Regions from separate parts of the Levilactobacillus yonginensis genome, predicted to be linked through region 3. Evidence: riboswitches for the same ligand, from Rfam matches in the RefSeq annotation. Region 3 holds a riboswitch; each other region holds the start of a gene.

Region 1 (2,202 bases), 1.1 Mb from region 3:
GAGAATTTGGTTTGGCATCCATTCATCAATTGACGACACCTTTGCCTGGTGATTCAGCTTAACGGGTGCCGCTTTGGCCACCTGAGCCTTAACCAATTTCACAGCCTTAATAGATGGATCAGCCCCCTGCTTGACGGTGGCCGGTGCTGGACCTTCAGCAGAAATGGGGACTGCCGTTTCCTGTCCACCCGGAGACTTTTCTGGCGTAGAAATCGGTTGAGCGACCTCCTGATCAGTCGCGGCGGCTGGTGCTTCTTCGGTGATTGGCTCATTTATGTTAGCGTTTTCATTTTCGACCGAATCAGTCACAACCGGTTCTTCTTCAGTCGTCTCTGTCTGCTCCGTAGCTGATGAATTCAGCGTCACAGAATCTGCTTGTAAGTGCCGTGAAGGCGTTGTGACCGCCGTGTCAGTGCTCGTAGCCACTGCTGTGTCTGCCTGTGCAGTCTGGTTGTCAGTTACAGCAACGACTAGTCCCGCAGTAACCACGGTGGCCCAGACCCAGCTGCGCCCCTGTTTCGTCAACGTCCAAGTCGTGGGTGTGTCGTTCATTTTACGCACGATAATCCTCCTCATTCGGTTGGCATATTGCGCTACATCCAGTTGTAAAATTTAGTGATGCCCTAGTAAAAATACCGGTTGTTTTGATTCACCCCCATTATAACTGGTTCCTCACCATAAAGCTAGTATATAGTGAATGATTAATGCTGTTGTAGCCACTATAAACCAGTTGTCCGCAAATCTATTCCATTGATTAATTTGTTGATTTGACAGTCTTTATAACTATTTTTTATATTTAATGTCGTCAATTGACTTTTCAATCATTTCCTATGTTACACAATTTCAAATTTGGTAAACACCGGTCCGAAAAGGTTTGTTTGGTCATTTCTCGAACGATTCGCTTAATTATAAGTAAATTAGGTTGTCCCACCCCTATTCCCATGCTACACTATGTCCAACTTAAAAAAGTTTCTGGGGATACCGTCATACGGCACGAGAGTAAGTTGTGAACTTTGACCCATCGAACCTGTCAGTTAACACTGGCGTAGGGAGAAACGCACGGATACTTCATCTTGCGGCGGCGACTTCCCCTGAGATGAAGCTTTTTATTTTGTAAAGGAGGTTATTTATGAAACGTAAGCTATACCCGTTAGGTAGCCTGGTCTTGCTCCTAACGGTCTGGCAAGTGGCGGTCACGTTACTTAAGACCCCGGCCTTCATTTTGCCCAGTCCCGTGGCGGTCATCCAAGCACTGGTGGCCGACGCTTCTGGCCTACTGGCAAATTCCTGGGTCACGCTCCACGAATCACTGATTGGACTACTCATTGCCTGTCTGTTAGCTTTTGGGACCGCGCTCGTCATGGACCGCTGGCAGTTACTTTACCAATCCTTCTACCCCCTACTCGTTATCTCACAGACACTGCCAGTCATGGTTCTGGGACCACTGCTGAGCCTCTGGTTTGGCTTCGGCATGGCCCCTAAGGTCATCCTGGTCGTGTTGATGAGCTACTTTCCCATCATCGTTTCCTTCTCGGAGGCGCTGGGAAAAGTCTCTAAGGAACAGATTCGATTCCTCCAAACCATAGGCGCCAAGGATTGGCAAGTCTATCGCATCCTGAAGATTCCGCAAGGCATGCAGGGCTTCTTCGCTGGCTTACGAATTGCCGCTACCTACTGTGTGAGCGGTGCCATCATCGGGGAATGGCTCAGCGCTGAGGCCGGGCTGGGATATTACATGATTCGGGTGAAGAATGGTTATCAAATTGACAAGGTCTTCGCCGCAATTTTTTGCGTTATCGTTTTAAGTTTGGGACTCAACATAGCAACGCGTAGTTTGCAAAAATTATATTATAAAACATTAATCCAAGGGAGATCATCATGAAATTATCTAAACTTTGGCTACTAGTTCCGGTTCTGCTCTCACTGACCGCCTGTGGCAACTCCAAGAGCTCATCGTCTGACACCAAATCCGCTAAAAAGTTGACCGACGTCTCAATCGTCCTTGACTACGTTCCCAACACCAACCATACGGGACTCTACGTGGCTAAAGATAAGGGTTACTTCAAGGATGCTGGACTAAACGTCAAAATCATCGAACCAGGCGACAACGCCACCAGTGTCGGCATGGTCGGCGCCAACAAGGCCCAATTTGGGGTCAGCTATCAAGAAGATGTAACCTATGCCCACGCGGACGGCAAGAAC
Region 2 (2,202 bases), 790 kb from region 3:
GGTACGAATGGCATATTCTGAGGCGTTAGCGGCACGCAGCTGTTTTTCTATGGTCCGAACCAGGCCTACTCCCAGTTGCCCCTTACCGGTCGTTTCAATAGACAATTTGCCATGCTGTGGATCAGCTAGCCGATTGAGGTGGTGAACAGTTGGCTGATTGATCAGCGTCAAGTTGTGAGCGTTCAAGTTCTTCAGCTTGAGCGTTTGGATGACATCTTTGACGGTGTAATCAGCGAGGCGGTCATTGCCAGATGAATAATAATTGACCATCATAGCTAGCTGATTATTCAGTGGGTAACCGTCGTGTTGGAGTCGTTGGTAGATAAATCGGTCAAATTGGCCGCGGTCGTTGAAACTTACGGGTGAAGCCAACTTTAGGCCGTCATTCTTGACCGTTTCGCGGTAATAGCTACCGTCTTTTAAGTAGCCCCACCAAACTCAGCCGGTTGCCCGGTGGTTACCGCTAACGACGTAATAGTAGTGGGCAGTTGTGGTACCGTGGCTGAACCAGGCTTCGCGATTGACGTGCCAAGTTGTATGTGGATAGTTACGTAGATTATGTAATTTACGGGTGTGCGTGTTGTTCCAGAGATAGTGTGTGGCTGCATTACGGTTGTGAAAGACCTGCGTGTAAGGTAAGTTATGACTTCTGTTTAACTGATAGCTACTTGCCTTAGCCGTTGTGACGCCACCTAAACAGATGCTGAGAATTCCCAACATCAGGGTCAAACTGAATTTCTTCATACAAATCCCCTCCCAAGTCAGTATACCAGTTTAGCTAACCAATTTAAGGGCGAATTGGTACAGATTATTATGAGTTGCTTCGGCCAGCCAGACCCGGTATAGTTGGGCTTAACTTAAGATGACACTAGGGGTGCCAAGCGGCTGAGATGGCAGATGCCAATCCCTTTGAACCTGTTGAGTTAATGCTCGCGAAGGAAAGTGTGCGGTTGATTGGGGAGAACCCTAGGACCCTCGTTTTGCGGTGAGTAGAACGGGGGTCCTTTTGGGTAAAAAAACTGGGGAGTGAGTTAGATGTCTAAGAAAGTTTATCCCATGACATTAACGGCCATGTTAGTGGCATTAGGCGTGATTGGTGGCAGTTTGTTTTCATTTTCAATTGGGGTTGCTAAGGTAGCACCCATGCAACACTTGATCAATCTAGTATCAGGCGTGTTATTGGGACCGTGGTGGGCCGTTGCACAGGCCTTTCTCACTTCGTTGATTCGTAATCTTATGGGTACGGGAACGGTGCTGGCTTTCCCAGGAAGTATGATTGGGGCCTTTCTCAGCGGCTGGCTCTTTCGGTTGACGGGTAAACTGGTAGCGGGATTATTTGGAGAGATGGTGGGCTCCGGAATCTTAGGGGCCTTGGTGGCTTACCCAGTGGCCGCGTGGTTAATGGGAACGACGGGAGCAGTTTGGCTGTTCCTACCGAGCTTTTTCATGAGTGCAATGGTGGGCGCGTTAGTGGGTTACGTCCTCTTGAAGAGCATGTGGTCGACCGTGATTGCCCCTCAATTGACGAAATTGCGGGGAAAATAAAAAGACGCTCAAAAACAGCGCCTAAGTGATTTCTAGATTCTATTTTAATAACGCATGACTAGTACGAGCGTCATATTTCAAGTGCGTGATCTTACCAGAAACATGCTTGAAATGCTGTCCTGACTTACGTTTTCCGTATTTCTGTAAGGTGAGTTTCTTTCCGTCACGGGTGACTTTGGTGTAAGACCAAGACTTTTCTAGAGTGTCATATGCCCGTAGCCGATAAACGCCGCGGCTCTGGCGATAGACCAGGTGATTGCCCCCATAATCGTGACCACCAAAGTTAGTCATCACGAAGAGCCACTTCTTGGTTAAGATCATAGCATTGGTTGAAACTTCGGTGTCGTGGCCGCTGTGATGGATCCGGTGTTGCGTCCAAGAACCCCTGAGGGCTTTTGGCGTCCCAGTTGTCCACTTTGACTTGGCTTGTGCAGTCGTGGTTCCCCAACCAAGACTGCCAAGTAGACCCGCCGCGATAGCGACACTTGTTACAAACTTATTCATATAAATCCCCTCCGATGGGGACAAGTATAGCAAATGTTTTAGCTGTAAGCCATTTAATCTCAATTTACTGGTTTTCAATTCTTGAAAAAAGTCTTAAACTTTCATCAGGAGGTTTTTCCTGTGAAAGAACAAGCAACGTTGTCACGAAGGACA
Region 3 (2,202 bases):
AACTGCGTGCTGGGTTCCTGGAACATCATCGCCACGGTACTAGCGTGCTTAGCTGCAGGAATATCGGTTAGTGGTCGGCCGTCAAACCGGATGGTCCCGGAAGTTGGTAATGGCATGAGACCCGCAATTAAATTTAAAAGGGTTGACTTGCCACCACCCGAAACCCCAGTCAGCAGTGAGAATTTTCCTGCTGGAAAGGTGACGGTCAGATCATCCAGCACCGGATGCGTCCGTTTGGGATAGGTAAAAGTCAGTGAATCAATCGTGACAGTAGCCAAACAAATTCCTCCAATAACAATTAGTGCGCAGTACTAGGTAAAACGTGGGCGCGAACTAACAGGTTTGCAATCAACTTGGTGAGAATACCACCAAAGAAGAAAATTGAGAGTAGCCGGACAACGAAGAGGAGTGCCATGAAGCCTAAATGATAGGATGCGTAGCCGTTCTTGATCATGTCCCAGCCAAAGGTGACGATGGCGGTGGTCAGTGAACTAAGAGCTAGTGTGAACCAGCCGTAATGTTTGTAACCAGTGAAGGCAAAGCCTAGTTCGGAACCAATTCCTTGAAGTGCGCCGGAAATCAAGGTGCTAGCTCCCCAGATACCACCGAAAAACATTTCGACGACGGCCCCCAGAAATTCACCTAATGTGGCAGAGCCTGGGATCCGGATGATAAACCCAGCCAGTGGACCGGCCATGACCCAAATACCGAGGAGCAGTTCATTGGCTAGGGGCTGTAATCCAGCGGGAGCGAGTGCCGCTGCCAGAACGGTGTAGAGTGGTCCGGTGACGAAGAAGATAGTCCCCATAAAGATTGCTAAGATAGTGACAAAAATAATATCGCGAACGTGCCAGCCTTTCATGATATGTAACCTCCTAAAAAGTGTACGCTGGGGCACCTTTTAGCTAAAAAAATCCCCACTAAGTTTCATTAGTGGGGGTCATTGAATAGCTTTATGGTACGCGTTCCCTTCGCTGGTACTAACCAGATCAGGTTCAATGGGTTTGTTCTCAGCCGCGATGGCACCCCAGTCGTATTTGAATGACTTAAGCGTAACCAATTTATCCGTGAATTGCAACCATTCGTCGCAACAACCCGGTCTAGGCCATTAGTGGTTCAAAGCTAAAAAAGTTCTTTACAAAAACATTACGGGATAAACAAGGCGGTTACAAAGCGTTAGAGTCTCTGTTCCTTCAACTAGAATAGTGCTAATGTAATAGTTAGTTGCATTAATTATTTTAAGAACGGAAAGGACCAATGACATGACAAGTTTACATATTCGACGGGGCATGGTCGTGCTACTAGCCGCCATCACAGTTGGTGGGGTCGTCAGTCAGGAAGTACCTGCTGACGCCGCTGGTTATCAGACGGTTTCAACCAAGAAAATTAAGAAGATGGCTTACCACAAGAAGAGCAGTAAAGGGGCCATCTTTAACAAGAAACACACCAAGAAGGTCAGCAACTTGAAGGCCCATCCCAACACGACTTGGTACGCCACCAAGCAAGCGACGTTGAAGCATGGGAAGACCAAGGGAATTTACCTTTACGTGAACAACAACAAGAAGACCGTCAAAGGTTGGGTTTGGCACAGCTATTTAAAAAAGGGGAAGGCCCCATTTGTTTTAAATAAGGCGAAGGCTGCGGTAGCCATGGACGCCAAGACGGGTAAAGTCGTTTGGTCTAAGCACGCTAACACGGCCCGGCCGATTGCGTCCGTCTCCAAGATTATGACGCTGTACCTGACTTTGAAAAAAGTCGATGGCAAGAACAGCAATTGGAACAAGAAGATTAAGATTAAGAGTAAGGGCCTCGTTCGGATGAGTAGGACTTCTGCGTATGGTGGCTTTCACTTTAAGCTGAATCACAGCTACACGGTCAAGCAACTCTACGACGCAGCCTTCCTGGATTCTTCGAACAATTCTGCGATTGCTTTAGGCCAATGGGTGGCTGGTAGTAATGGTAAGTTCATCAAGAAGATGAACGCTCAGGCTAAAGCTTGGAAGCTGGGTCACGCCCACTTTGTTTCCGCTTCAGGCTTGGAAAATAGTGACCTTCGTCAATTTGGGTATAAATATGGTTCCGCCAATGCCAACAAGGTTTCTGCTAAGGACGTTGCCTTGATGGCCCGCCACTTGATGACGGACTTCCCTCGCGTTCTGAAGGACGGCAAAGTTGGTTCCAAGCGGGTCAATGGTCAACTCT

What was found. Region 3 has a riboswitch for thiamine pyrophosphate ahead of AB3Y94_RS11155 (ECF transporter S component). Riboswitches for the same ligand answer to the same signal wherever they lie in the genome.
Region 1: another riboswitch for thiamine pyrophosphate. It lies ahead of AB3Y94_RS06390 (ABC transporter permease); the one in region 3 lies ahead of AB3Y94_RS11155 (ECF transporter S component).
Region 2: another riboswitch for thiamine pyrophosphate. It lies ahead of thiW (energy coupling factor transporter S component ThiW); the one in region 3 lies ahead of AB3Y94_RS11155 (ECF transporter S component).

The regions. Positions count from the first base shown of each region.
Region 1 covers NZ_OZ061549.1:1,317,553-1,319,754, forward strand. Annotated here, with positions in the region: gene AB3Y94_RS06385 (MucBP domain-containing protein) at 1-552, opposite strand, end outside; TPP riboswitch at 964-1,069, shown strand; gene AB3Y94_RS06390 (ABC transporter permease) at 1,130-1,882, shown strand; gene AB3Y94_RS06395 (ABC transporter substrate-binding protein) at 1,879-2,202, shown strand, end outside.
Region 2 covers NZ_OZ061549.1:1,608,176-1,610,377, reverse strand. Annotated here, with positions in the region: gene AB3Y94_RS07685 (hypothetical protein) at 1-372, opposite strand, end outside; gene AB3Y94_RS07680 (hypothetical protein) at 439-744, opposite strand; TPP riboswitch at 861-958, shown strand; gene thiW (energy coupling factor transporter S component ThiW) at 1,036-1,545, shown strand; gene AB3Y94_RS07670 (hypothetical protein) at 1,585-2,049, opposite strand; gene AB3Y94_RS07665 (MFS transporter) at 2,170-2,202, shown strand, end outside.
Region 3 covers NZ_OZ061549.1:2,401,135-2,403,336, forward strand. Annotated here, with positions in the region: gene AB3Y94_RS11150 (ABC transporter ATP-binding protein) at 1-278, opposite strand, end outside; gene AB3Y94_RS11155 (ECF transporter S component) at 299-862, opposite strand; TPP riboswitch at 949-1,040, opposite strand; gene AB3Y94_RS11160 (D-alanyl-D-alanine carboxypeptidase family protein) at 1,263-2,202, shown strand, end outside.